DNA from 3 places in the Paenibacillus sp. JT22N1 genome. Region 2 is predicted to be linked to each of the others. Evidence: riboswitches for the same ligand, from Rfam matches in the RefSeq annotation. Region 2 holds a riboswitch; each other region holds the start of a gene.
What was found. Region 2 has a riboswitch for cyclic di-GMP ahead of AC58UU_RS27020 (hypothetical protein). Riboswitches for the same ligand answer to the same signal wherever they lie in the genome.
Positions count from the first base shown of each region.

Region 1: linked by a shared signal. The riboswitch ahead of AC58UU_RS30590 (putative bifunctional diguanylate cyclase/phosphodiesterase) and the one ahead of AC58UU_RS27020 (hypothetical protein) in region 2 are both predicted to bind cyclic di-GMP.
Region 3: linked by a shared signal. The riboswitch ahead of AC58UU_RS31835 (pyridoxal phosphate-dependent decarboxylase family protein) and the one ahead of AC58UU_RS27020 (hypothetical protein) in region 2 are both predicted to bind cyclic di-GMP.

Region 1 is NZ_JCAUAW010000020.1:14,377-18,983, forward strand. Features, by position in the region: gene AC58UU_RS30590 (putative bifunctional diguanylate cyclase/phosphodiesterase) at 59-1,597, opposite strand; cyclic di-GMP riboswitch class I at 1,685-1,773, opposite strand; gene ilvA (threonine ammonia-lyase IlvA) at 1,836-3,092, opposite strand; gene AC58UU_RS30600 (hypothetical protein) at 3,260-3,421, shown strand; gene AC58UU_RS30605 (S-layer homology domain-containing protein) at 3,579-4,607, opposite strand, start outside.
Region 2 is NZ_JCAUAW010000015.1:152,366-156,972, forward strand. Features, by position in the region: gene AC58UU_RS27015 (hypothetical protein) at 314-808, shown strand; cyclic di-GMP riboswitch class I at 1,040-1,134, shown strand; gene AC58UU_RS27020 (hypothetical protein) at 1,181-1,423, shown strand; gene AC58UU_RS27025 (metallophosphoesterase family protein) at 1,578-2,672, opposite strand; gene AC58UU_RS27030 (hypothetical protein) at 2,919-3,215, shown strand; gene AC58UU_RS27035 (PspA/IM30 family protein) at 3,259-3,921, shown strand; gene AC58UU_RS27040 (PspC domain-containing protein) at 3,924-4,379, shown strand; gene AC58UU_RS27045 (PspA/IM30 family protein) at 4,383-4,607, shown strand, end outside.
Region 3 is NZ_JCAUAW010000022.1:53,829-58,435, reverse strand. Features, by position in the region: gene AC58UU_RS31845 (ABC transporter ATP-binding protein) at 1-58, shown strand, start outside; gene AC58UU_RS31840 (ABC transporter ATP-binding protein) at 42-1,844, shown strand; cyclic di-GMP riboswitch class I at 2,193-2,278, shown strand; gene AC58UU_RS31835 (pyridoxal phosphate-dependent decarboxylase family protein) at 2,374-4,044, shown strand; gene AC58UU_RS31830 (methyl-accepting chemotaxis protein) at 4,052-4,607, shown strand, end outside.

The sequences.
Region 1 (4,607 bases), on a different contig from region 2:
AATATAGGTTCCAAGCCCCAATTATTTATTATACTACCACTGGTTAATAAAATCTAGATTACCCTTTGTTAATTTTATCGTTCATAAGTCTCATGAATTGTTCGGGTCCTAACGGGCTGCTAAACAGCATTCCTTGCACTTCCGTACACTGCAAAAGTCTCAAGTGCTCCAGTTGTTCTTCGGTTTCAACACCCTTTGCAATTAAGTTTAGACCTAGACGGTGAGCCATGCGAATAATGGCAGCAGCCAGCAGCTGATTCTCATCGTCGTCTACCAAATCCCTGATCAATGTACTATCCAATTTAACGCTATCAAGTGGCATACCTTCGAGCCCGCTTCGTGTAAATAGGCCTGTACACAAGTCATCCATAACGATACGCACACCGAACTTCTTCAGCCTAATCAATTTCTCGCTAGCCTCTTGTACATTGGAAGATGTGATACTTTCCGTAAGGTCCAGCTCCACCAACACCGGATCAATACCTGTTTCTTTCAAAACAACGGCAATTTCTTCAATAAAATGCTCATCTTTAAACTGCGAGGCCGTTACTGCTAGGGTCATTCTAAGCGGTGTGTAGCCCTCGTCCTGCCAGATTCTCATCTGTCTGCACGCCGTTCGTACAGCCCATTTCCCGATGGGTATCATGAAACCCATTTCCTCGGCCGCTCTCTTCCAATCCATGCTAGGTGCGCGGAGGTTGTCTCCCTTGCTCCAATGAATGATCGCTTCCATTCCTATTAATTTCCGGTTTGTTATTTCATATTGCGGCTGATATAGGAGTTCAAATTGATTGTTGTCTAAGGCCAATCGAATCTCTTTCTCCATGTGAGCTTTGCTCTTCACCATGGCATCGATGTCAGAGGCATAGAATTGGAACTGGTTATGTCCCCTGTTTTTGGCCGCATACATCGCTTCATCTGCATACGCCATGAGCTGCTCAGGCAGCTTGCCATCTAACGGATACAGAGCTATCCCTATACTAGCTGTTATGGTTACTGGCATTCCATCTAGGATAAAAGGCTCTTCCAGAGCCATTTGAATTCGGGATGCTACAACTCTTGCGTCTTCAGGTTTTGCAAAAGATTCTAGTAATATTGTAAACTCGTCGCCACCTTGGCGGTACACCGTATCCGAGCCCCGCAAGCAGCCCAGCAAACGTTGTGCTGCAAGGCGAATTAAACGGTCACCATAGGAATGACCTAATGAATCGTTGACATCCTTGAATCTGTCCATGTCCAAGAACATAACAGCCGCCAGTTGTTCATTACGCTGCGCATGCAGAAGTGCCCGCTCCAACCGGTCATTAAACAATCGGCGATTGGGTAATCCCGTCAATGTATCATGGTAGGCCAGAAAGGCTAGTTGTTTGCTCTTTTCTTCCTGTTCTCTACTAGTAAGAAGCAGTTGTCGGACACTCTTCGCAAAAAATAGACAGATTAGTGCTTGAACAAACATACTAATGAAAACGTAAGGCGAAAAGGAGAAAGAAGAAGCAGCAAGTAGATTAATGGTCAACAAAAAGAAGCCCAGCACGCCCAGATAGACCAACGTTTGCGCTTTCATATGCTGTATCCACTTAGAAAATATGCCTCTCATTCATGAACCTCCCTATCTGTGGTCAAAAAAAAGGCTATTCCGAATCGGAATAGCCGTAGGTGTACCTGATTAGGTAAACTGCAACCTGTCGGTAGCCCAGCCATCATTGTTGCGAGGGCAACCTTAGATCTGCAGCTTTGCGTCCTTACCTTTCGATAAGTTTGCCTTTTACGATATTAAGGGAATAAATGGGACTAATTAACTATATCATATTCATTCCACATTTGGCTATTTTTCCTTAAATAAGCAAGTTAAATAGCTTGGGGTCCTTATTTATTTCTATATAGCCATAATCCTTCTGGGATAGGCGCTCAATAAGCCCCTCATAATCATCTTTATTTTTGAGCTCAATGCCGACCAAGGCCGGAGCATCGTCGCGGTTATTTTTTTTCGTATACTCAAACCGTGTTATGTCGTCTGTGGGTCCTAAAACTTCTTCCAGAAATTCGCGCAATGCCCCGGCACGCTGCGGGAAATTAAGAATAAAGTAGTGCTTCAAGCCTTCATACACGAGCGATCTTTCTTTAATCTGCTGCATACGATCAATGTCATTGTTGCCGCCGCTGATGATACAGACCACATTCTTACCGCGAATCTGTTCCCGATAGGCATCGAGTGCTGCAACCGGGAGTGCGCCAGCGGGCTCAATAACAATCGCGTTATTGTTGTAAAGCTCCAGAATGGTTGTACATTCTTTGCCGGAAGGGATAATTACGATATCCTCCAGCTTTTCTTTGCAAATGTCAAAAGTAAGCTCGCCCACCTGTTTCACGGCTGCACCGTCAACGAACTTCTCGATCGTGGATAAGGTTACGACCTTCCCCTGCTTCAGCGCTTCCGTCATGCTTGCCGCGCCTTCTGGCTCAACACCGATGATGCGCGTTCTTGGAGAAACACTATCCACATAGGTCGCAACTCCCGCTACCAGGCCACCTCCGCCAATCGTCGCGAAGATAAAGTCAGGAGATTCAGGCATTTGATTCAAAATCTCGAGGCCAACCGTGCCTTGTCCAGCAATCGTACGAACATCATCGAAGGGGTGTATGAACACCTTATTCTCTTGAGCACAGTAGGCTTTAGCATGGTTAGAGGAATCATCGAATGAATCACCTGTAAGAATCACTTCAACAAAAGATCCGCCAAATAGCTTAACTTGGGAAATCTTTTGCCTAGGCGTTGTCGTCGGCATGAAGATTTTGCCTTCAATACCGAGCTGTTTACAGGAATAAGCCACGCCCTGTGCATGATTGCCGGCGCTCGCACACACGACACCCGCTTCGCGTTCCTCCGGTGTTAAACTTTGGATCACATTATAAGCTCCACGAATTTTGAAAGAACGAACAATTTGCATATCTTCACGTTTAAGATAAACGTTGCATTCATACAAGTTAGAGAGCAGCTCATTGCGTTGCAAAGGCGATGGTTCGATCACCCTGCTGAGCACATGATTGGCCCTAATAATATCTTCCAAACCTACTTTACTGGAAACAACCATTTTCTCTTACTCCCTTTCTCTACATCGTACTATTAAAGTTTTAAAGATTATTGTAACACAACTCTGCCCGACTGTACGAAAATATTATTGGTATAGCTTTTTCCTGTGTTTCACTTCATGCCCAGCAGGGTATTACATAGCAATACAACTTCAAAGGAGTGGTTCAAATGTCGACTCAGCCTCGCAATATCGATATCGAAGAACGCCATGTGGAGAAAAAATCGGATTCCAGTCTAGTTGCTTCTACTTTCATCAAATATGCTGCTTACATCGTCATCATTTTCGGCGTTCTGTATTTCTTAGTTCGATATGTATTCCCAATGTTCTAGAGCTAGGACGTAAGTTGAGTGTGTCCTCATCAAAGAGGGCACATTCACATCTGGAGCCCACTCAACCACAAGAAGCCTCAAACCCACTAGCAAGTGGATTTAGAGGCTTCTTTTATTGGTTATGAGAGGAGTTAGTTAACTCCCCTCAAACACTTATTTAGTAATAGTAACGAGGCTGCTCCTGAAGCTCAGACCGTCTTTGCAAGAAGCGGTAGAAGGCACTAGCCGCCTGTGCTTTCGTCACTTCTTGCTGAGGTACAAATTGTCCATCGTTCAGAGACATAATATTCAGCCCCACCACAATAGCTGCATCACCGACATGCTTAAGCTTAGCAGCATCTACGATATTGCCATTGAAAATGCCATCGAACTTCGTCAAGCTCTTGTAGCCAAGCGCCTTCACGATCAGCTGTGCCATTTCTTCCCGATTCATCGCAGCTTCTGGATTAAATTCAGCACCTACATCTAACAAACCGCGATCAACCGCATTTTCAACATAGGCAAAATAAGGAGAAGATTTGCTCACATCGGCGAAAGATGCCTTCCGTTCAGCCCCGTAATAAATACCACCGTTACCGCCATTCATGGCAATAACGAGCATTTTGACTAACTCACCACGTTGAATGGTTTGATCCGGATTCACTTTGCCATCCTTCACATCAAGCGCTTGATAATCCAGCATAAGCTGAAGCTCATTTTTAGCCCAGTGATTGTCAATGTCGCTTACTGTCACTTTATCCAAAGAAATCACTTCACCCGTTTCACTATTCCGCCATTGACCGTTTTGCGCATCCAAGAGGAAAGGTTCACGGTTGAATTTGGGAACGAGTGAATAGACAAGCTTGGCATCTAGTTTCCCGTCTGTCTTCAGATCCATGGATTGCGGGACATCCCCAGCTGCCACCATCACTCTGTATTTCTCCAGTGGAATTCCACCGATGAACCCGCTGCCTTCAACTACATAATTTAACTTGATGTCGAACTGCGCGAGCCAAAGATCCTTGGCTTTATCAATCGCCAGTACCTGCGGCTTTTGCTGTGGATATGGCAGATTGCTGATGGAGAAGTGATAACCAACAATTTGGCCGGTCACACGATCGATGCTTACCGTCACTTCTTCATTCCCTGCATTTACGCCATCAATCACGCGCTTAAAGCTAATGTCCCAATTGCGCATATGCTTCAG
Region 2 (4,607 bases):
AGGGTAACACCTCCAAGGTCTTTCTTTTACCCCCCCCCCCCCCCCACCCAGTGCCGAATGAATCGGTCGGCTAAGTTCAATCCAACTTAACCCTCATCAGCCCCGTATGAATTTATGGATGGCTAATGCATAAGCTTGTCCAGTTGAACCTCTAAGATTTCACATGAAAGGGCTGAAGAAAAATGCATCAATGGTTAAAGATTCTGTGGCTGTTAGTAACCATTTTTAGTGTTATATCATTTGGATGGTTTCTGTTTGGAACAACAGCAAATTTTCAGCGATCTTTGGATCTCGTGGTACTGTAACATTAATTATGGCGGGGCTTCCTTCTCTCGCTATTACAATATTATCTATTCGAATGCTAATAAAAAGGTGGGTTCCATCCAGTGGGGTAGCTCTTGCAGGATTCTATTCTGGAATGATATTACTTATAATTCTTTCAGTCTATTTAATTCAAAGTGTTAGCACTCAGGGGTGGTTAACCGAAAAAATTACAAGTGATTCATTGAAAATTACTAGGGATGATAAATATGAGTATCGAGTTGATTTAATTAATGTGTTTCAAAAAAACAGTCATGCGCGACTTTATGTAAAAAGTGCTGCCACTGGGGAAGAAATGAGCATCCCTGTTGATATTCATACAAATAAGTTTGTGGGACTTGGAATTAAAAAGGTTAATAATTGGGGAATCATGAAGCCATCAAGTGCATCAAATCGTTATTCTCTATTCACGACAAAGGAACTAGGGATTCCAGAAGAGATATTTGAGATTGATTTAGTGACAGGAACTTCGAAGAGATTAGAGTAATAGATAATAGGCTCTATTAGAAGAGTATGAATAACTTAAGAAAATTGCCTTACCTTATGGGTCAACCAGTACTCTGGTTGGCCTTTTTTGTATGAAATCACACACTTTGCGTAGTAGGTGCCTCTTTTTTGTAGAAATATGTTGAATTTCATTATTTTATGGAATACCATGGAAATAGTTAGTTCTTTACGACTAGCAATAATGAGTGAAACACACCTAATATCAAGCAATAATGAACAAAGGCAAATCCATCGAAAGGTGGAGACGCAAAGCCACGGGTCTAAGCCATGAGTCATATGTCATGGGACGATAGCCGGGTTACTCTTTAGGGGCTTGTTTTTTTATTGCCAAAAAAGGAAGGAGGGTCCCAAAATGGCAACATATCTTATGCTTATTAAAGTGTTCGACGATGCCGAAAAGGTCATATACAAATTTGGTCCAACAGAAGAAAGTTTGGGTGAAATTGAATTTAATATAGTTCATGAAGAATTTCGGCAGCTAGAGAGAGTTCCGGGTACTACCAAAGACCATATGTTCATGAAGGCTGCTTCAGCTATTGCAAGATGTTATGCAGAGGGAGACGGTTTTCCGGACAAAACTTTTTTTGCTTCATAAAAGAGTTGTCTCAATTACCATCTTTCCGCACAATACATTCGACCCGCAGCAAACGTGCCAAGGATTTTGTTCGATTACAAAAACTGCTCGGAATAGTGTGATATTTTCTTTAGTTGAACGATGTATATAAATGATCAACTACCTTGCGGCCTCGTTAGGTAGTTTTTTTATTCCCCTCATAACGCTTCACAAATGCCGGCTCAATCCATCTCTTCTCCGAATGTTCACGCCCTTGAATCACAATACGGTCCGTATAAACGTCCACAACGATGCTCTGGCTAGCCGCGCTGCCTTCAGGCTCATTATTCGAATTCCAAATTTCGTGGACAGCGGCACTAGATACCGCAAGGAACTCCAGCTGTTTAATCTGCTTAGTAGTCTCTAAATTCCAGTGGGTATGTCCACTGAAGAACACAACATTCGGATATGCATTCACAATCGCCCTAAGCTCTTCATGCTGTACAACTCCAAGCTCTTGATCCGAGCCGTCCACGGTATGAACGAGCGGTTGATGCAGGAAGACGAAGATAGGCTTGTCCGGCGCTGCAGCCGCAACTGTCTTCAACTTTTCCTGAAACCAAGTAAGTTGTTCAGTGGATAGATAGGCATCCTCTTTCACGTTAGGATCCACATCGCGATAAAATTCACCCCCAAGAAATAGAAAGTGATAATCATCCATCACGAGCTCATGGTAGGGCTTTTCATAGTTAAACATCTGATGGAATAGGTCTATTGCCTTTTGGCTTGTCCATTTCGGATTCAGCTTGCTGGTATCCTGACCGCCATTCTCCGTTTGCCACATTCCATAATACTCATGATTACCAATCGTTGCATGAACGGGAGGTAAGGTGTGTTCGCTCATAATGCTGACTAGACTCCGATTATCTGCTTCGTTGCCATTGCTGAGGTCACCATTTAGTACCATAAGTTTGCTCTCAGGTCGAATTAGACGATGATCGGCTAAAGCCGTACGGAAGCGCTTTTGTGAATCTTCATCTTCTGCACCCACATGTACGTCGCTTAGCACGGAAAAAGAAAAGAGTGGTTCTTTACTTGCTGTGGACGTTTTTTTGGGAATAGTACGAAAGAGTTTTACCATAGGCAGGGGCTCTTTATTAGTAATATCCGCCTTAAATGATTCCGAAACAGGCGCTATCGCCGTTGCTTCCCAAGCATATGTTGGGAGTAATAGAAGGAATAAGGCAGATAACAGGATGCGTATAGTTAATGTTCGTATTCGTTGTTTCATATAAGATAATCCTTCCTTTTCCATGCTAAAAGCGTGAGTTACCAAGTTTGTTAAGTATTTAACCAATATGTCTGTCGTATAAACACTGTTTTTGCCTGACACAGGTCTTAGATGCGCCCCGACTAAGGTCTAGGAACAAATACCGTCGTTAGTCCGTTTTGGAAAGCTTCGTTTTTACCTAAAATAAAGACATGAACAAGAGCACAGCAAACAACACAGCAAACAACGAAAGGCGGTGACGAAACGATGAAAAGAAATACGGGCTTAGCCGCTCTGCTAATCGCATTCGGTGCACTGATTCTGTTAAATAAGCTAGGCGTTCACATGGGACCTTTTATTGGCTCGGTGATGGGATACTTGATTCCAATAGGAATGGTTGGCCTTGGTTATGTAGGCATACAGAACGGCAGCAAAATCGGTTGGATTATTGCAGGGCTTGGCGGTATCATCCTGATTGGTAAATTAGCTGGTTGGATCATCATTCTACTGGCGATTGGGTTGATAGGTTACGGAGTTTCGATGTTGACAAGAAGAACGGTGTAATGGAATGAAACGAATACAGAGAGTGAAAAAGGTGGTATGAGAGATGAGCCTATTTAGGCGAATGAGAGACATTACCGTAGCGACACTGAATGAACATCTGGAGCGATCGGAAGACCCGGTCCGCTTGATTGACCAGTACTTAGCAGCGCAGCGTGAGCAGCTTCAACAGTCCGAGAGACTGTATCAGCAATGCGTAAGCCACGCAGCTTCACTCCGGCAGCAATATCTGACGGCGCTGGAAACCAAAGAGAAGCGCGAGCATCAAGCGCTGCTAGCTCTGAAGGCCGGCGAAGAACATATGGCAAGGATCGTGCTTCAAGAGAAGCTGCAAGCTGAAGAGAAAAGCGAGCAGTATCATGAATTGTACGACCAAGCGAAGCAGTCAATCCTTGATTTGGATGAAGAGCTGCAGCAGCTAAAAGCCGATTACAAAGAAGTGGCAGACAAACGCAGCTACTACTTAGCGCGAATGGAGTCCGCAAGGTTGCAGCAAAGATTGCATGCTCGCAGCAGTGTGGCGCAGGATGCGACACCACGGATGTTCGGTCGCTTGGAAGAGCGCGTATCCGATATGGAGCTTCATGCCAGAACGCTCCGCGATGTAAGACGAATGGGGCGCGAAAGCTACTATAGCGGGGGCAACCCGGCCGTAGATGCTGAAATGGAAGCCCTGAGAAACAGACTGCAGCAGGAGGGAGCCAAATAATCATGAGCAAACTTTACCGCTCACGAAGAGATAAGAAAGTTACTGGTCTATGCGGCGGACTCGCCGAGGCCATGAATGTAGATGCAACGCTATTACGTTTGTTAGTAGTAATCACCACAATCTTCACCGGAGGAACGGTCATTTTCATCTACTTTGTAGCTGCGCTTGTCATTCCGAAGGAACCTGGGTACGATCAGCCTCCATTTGATCCCTATGCCAGCTCATATGGCCGTCAAGGCTATAATGGCGGTGCTTGGAACACTCACAAGCCGCACCCTAACCATGCGCCACAACATCCGGGCTACAATGCTCCATACGACGCTGGGAAAGTAAACAACATCGACGAGATGATGAAAGACATTGAAAAGAAAGCTCTACAAAGAGAAGTAGAAGAACTAAGAGCCAAAGTCGCTCGCTTTGAACAACAACCAATTGATATTAAAAAAGGAGACGTGTAAACCATGGGAGTATTTACAAGAATGAAGGACATGACAAAAGCATCAATTCACGAGGTATTGGATAAAATTGAGGATCCGATTGTTATGTTGAATCAATATTTGCGGGATATGGAGCAAGAAATCGCGCAAGCTGAAGTTACTGTTGCTAGACAAATCGCCAATGAGCGCAAGCTGAAACAACGTCTGGAAGAGTCTGTTCGTCTCGTGGCTGACCGCGAAGCAAAAGCT
Region 3 (4,607 bases), on a different contig from region 2:
GTACGCCGAGCTTCATGCGATACAAGAGGGAGGTAGCGACGATGCCCAAACGGAGTAACAAAAGCAATGAGGAGCGGCAGAAGACGCGATCTTCCTTTCGTTCTTTATCCGGTTATGCCAAACCGCATAGGTTTACTTTTGCTGCTGTTTTATTTTGCGCGTTACTTGGGATAGCAGCCGATTTGTTTCAGCCGTATCTGGTTAAGATCGCGATTGATGATAATTTGATGATTGGGAAAAATGACTATCGCTCCCTGCTGCTCATTTGCTTATTCTATGCAGGTCTATCTATCAGCAGTCTATTCTTCAGTTATCTGCAGAACAATTTATTGCAGTTTGCCGGCCAAAGCATCGTCGCTAAAATACGCAAGGATTTGTTCGAGCACATCTTTAAGCAGTCGATGTCTTATTATGACCGGACGCCAAGCGGCAGCCTGATTACGCATGTTTCTAGTGACACGGAAACGCTGAATCAGTTTTTTACACAGGTTCTTCTTAGTTTGGTACGCGATGGCATGACACTCGTATTCATCATCGTGCTGATGTATCATCTGGACCCACAGCTAACGATGTACAGCATGATCGTGATCCCTATCATTGTGATTATAGCGGTTAGCTTTCGCAGATATATGCGCAAAACCTATCAGCTCTCGAGGACGCAGCTGTCTCAAATGGTTGCTTTTGCCGCTGAGAATTTATCTGGGATGCATCTCATTCAAGCTTTTCATCAAGAGAAGGAACAGATGAATCGCTTCACTGAGCGGAATCTTGGGTATTTTCGAGCTAATTTGAGAGAAATTCGTACCAATGTTTTGTTCAATCGTTCCTTTGATATTTTGGGTAATTTATCGGTGGCCTTTATTACTTGGATTGGCGGTATTGCCGTTTTCGATAAAACGATTGAATTCGGTGTATTGTATGCTTTTATAACTTATATCCGGCAGTTTTTTCAACCGATTAATAACATTACTCAGCAGTGGAATACCCTTCAATCTACGACGGTGTCTGTAAATCGAATTTGGAATATCTTCTCCATTCAACCGGAAGTTAAGGATAAGGAAGGCGTGTTGTCACCCTCGTTATCCGACGTGAAGGGGGACATTCATTTCAATCATGTTCATTTCGGTTATTTGAAGGATACGGCTGTTATTGAGGATCTAGAGCTTCATATTGAACCCGGCGAAATGATCGGTATCGTGGGGACGACGGGTGCTGGTAAAAGCTCGCTGATTAGTCTGCTTTGCCGCTTTTATGATGTACAGGAGGGAAGTATCCGCATTGATGGCACGGATCTTCGAGATATCCCGCAGGCCGTGCTACATCGTATGGTTGGACTCGTACAGCAGGAACCGTACTTATACGCAGGCAGCATTTTGGACAATGTCCGGATGTTCGATGAAACCATAACACGTGAGGAAGTGATAGAGGCATGCCGGATGGTTGGGGCAGACAATCTCATTTCACGAATGAAGGATGGTTATGAGACACGCATATCCGAGAGAGGAAGCGGGCTTTCCGCAGGCGAGAGACAACTGATCTCGTTCGCAAGAATTATCGTATTCCAGCCGAAAGTACTGATTCTAGATGAAGCTACAGCGAATTTGGATTCACAAACGGAGCAGTTGATTCAATCCGCGCTGCAGGTTGTAGCCGAGGGAAGAACGACACTTGTTATCGCGCATCGCATCTCGACTATTATGCATGCCAACCGCATCATTGTGATGAGTCAGGGGAAAATTGTTGAAGAAGGGAACCACGTTCAATTACTTGCGCTCCGTGGCTATTACGAGCAATTATATCTGCATTCACAGGGGAATATGGATGCTGCACAAACCATTTCATAGTATGAATGCGCCCAACTGAGGGTGTAAAAATTAGCTTTGTCGGACTCCTAGTCAGGAAGTCGTGACGAAGCTTTTTTTATGCGTGATAAAAGTCCTAGAAGGATGCCTAAAGTTTCTATCGTTTTATTGCATAAATTGATTGGTATAAATGTTTAGTAAAGAGATATCTGATCCTATTTTACCATCGGTCAGAGAAAATGTTAAAAAAGCAATTTAGTTACAATATAATTACTTAACAAACAATAATGGAAAATTGTGTTGTTTATTTTAGTTTACTATACTATACTAATGTATAAAATTGTAAAGTTTGCTGTCGATTATTGTCGAACATGGGAATTTTCACCTACAACTTTATAATGGCAAACCTATTGAAAAATAGGGACGCAAAGCTAGAGGGACTACATCCAACAAGGATATGTCAGCCAGTTGCATTGTAGCAATTGGTGGAATAGGGGCATTTATGCCCATGTTTCTCCTTTTTTTTTGTGAACATTTTCTTAACGCAATTCTATCGATAGGAGAGAAATTAATGAGAGAGAAAAGACTAACGAATGTACAGCAATTATTCCCTAGTGAGGATGGCAACCAACAAACGCGTCAAACGGTTTTGCGACTCATTGAACAATTAGTAACTGGAGTGGATGATCTTAAAAACCCGGACGGCGTCAATCTCAAGGGCGAGAAAAACCGAACAGGGACTTTCTATAACAATCTTATTCGAGATAGCTCCATTCCTATTGGCAGCGTCCCCCTAGAGGAAGTTAATACAGAGCTATTGAAATTGCTGCATGATCATCCTTATCATACGAAATATTTTTTAACGAATATTTTGCCGATGGCAAGCATCCCGGGGATTATGGGCATGATCGCGGCATTTTTGGTTAATGGCAACAATTTATGGGATGTATACGGCCCAGCCGGAGCTGAAGCTGAAGTAAGAGTCATCAGCATGATGTCCAAATTAATAGGCTATGATGCGCTGAAAAGCGGCGGGTATACGACATGGGGCGGACAAGGAGCTGTATTCTCAGGTCTCAGGATAGCGATCGCGAAATTCGTTCCGGACGCATTGCAAAAAGGTGTTCCCGACAACTTGTATGCTTTTTGTTCCGAAGCCGCTCACTACAGCTTGTTTAAATCTATGGAGGCATCGGGCATAGGGAGCGATAGATTGATCAGAGTTCGCACGAATGCTGACAGCTCCATGGATGTGAATGATCTGAGAGTTAAAATGGAAGAAGTGATCGCACGAGGCGGAATCCCGATTTACATTGTAGCTACGACAGGAACAACGGATGCCATGGGGATTGACGATTTGGAACAAATTTATGCTGTGTCTAACAAGGCAGCCGTTCATCATGGGTTGCTTAGACCTCATATTCATGCAGACTCTGCTTTAGGTGCATTCTTTGCTTTCTTTAATGACTATGATTTCACCGCCAATCCACTGGAATTAAAGAAAGATGTCACTCAGGCTTTAATTTCTATCCAAAGCAAGATGAGGCATTTGCATTTGGCCGACTCGCTTTGCTTCGATTTTCAAAAGCTAGGGCAAACCCCTTACCTGACAAGCCTATTTCTGGTCAAGGATGCCGCCGATTTAAGACTTATGGATCTGCATCCGGATGAAACCCCCTATGTCGGACATCGGGGATACGGACAGTATCATACTGGGTATACGTTGGAGTGCTCGCGCATGGCAAGCTCCATCAGTATATACAGCGCTCTGCTTGCATTCGGCATTCAAGGGTATCAGCAATTGCTAGCTCAGTTCGTTGAGGTTAATCTCGCTTTCCGGGAAGCGCTGCGCCAAGAAATCCCTCAAGCTGAAATCGTTAATAACGACAATCCGGGCATCATTACACTATTTCGTATATATCCGGAAGGCAGTCCGCATTTTCAGGATGAAATTTCGGGCAAGTGTACCCTTAAGGAAATTGAGCGGAATAATAAATTTAACGAACGTTTATTCGAAATGCTTGGGAATCATCGCGACCGCATATTTTTTGGCGACACCAAAAAGCATCTGCTTGTTCAAACGAAGGATGCTAATTCTATTGCTCTGTACGCGACAAAGATTTTTGTCATCTCCCCTTATACGGAGACAAAACATGTGCATGAAATTATTCAATATTTGAAGGAAACAGTAGCGCAAGTCTATGAGAAATATTCCGAAACATCGATATTAAGCAGGAGGTAATTGAAAAGTGGCAAAGCATGCTCCAAATAAAATAATAAACTGGTTCAGAGGACAAATCGCGGTGAAGATGACGAGCAGTATTTTACTGCTGTTGCTATTCGTATGCGCAGCCTTCTCGGTCTCTTCCTATTTGGCCAGTAAAAGTTTAACTACGAAGCTTGAGGATCAATTCGTTCTAAGATTAACCACAAATATTGAAAATGTTTCGAAATATATGACTTCTATTCCCGAACATGCAGATGAAATTACAGGCAAAGATAAACCGGCCTATACCAAAATTAAACAGCAGTTTGAACAATTTAAAAAGCAAGACTCTCTTGAAAATGTTTATGTCTTACAGAAAGTTCAAAATAAAGATCAAATCGTCATTTTAACTGGCGTTGATGAAGATTTCGGCACCGAGTATCCTTTTACGCCAGAGATGAACAATGCGATCAAGGATGACAAACTAACGATCAGTGAGATTTACAAGGACGAATTTGGTATACATAAATCGGTCTTTGTCCCTCTCAAAAACGCTAAAGGCGAAAACGTCGGAATTGTTGGCATTGATTTAGATGCTT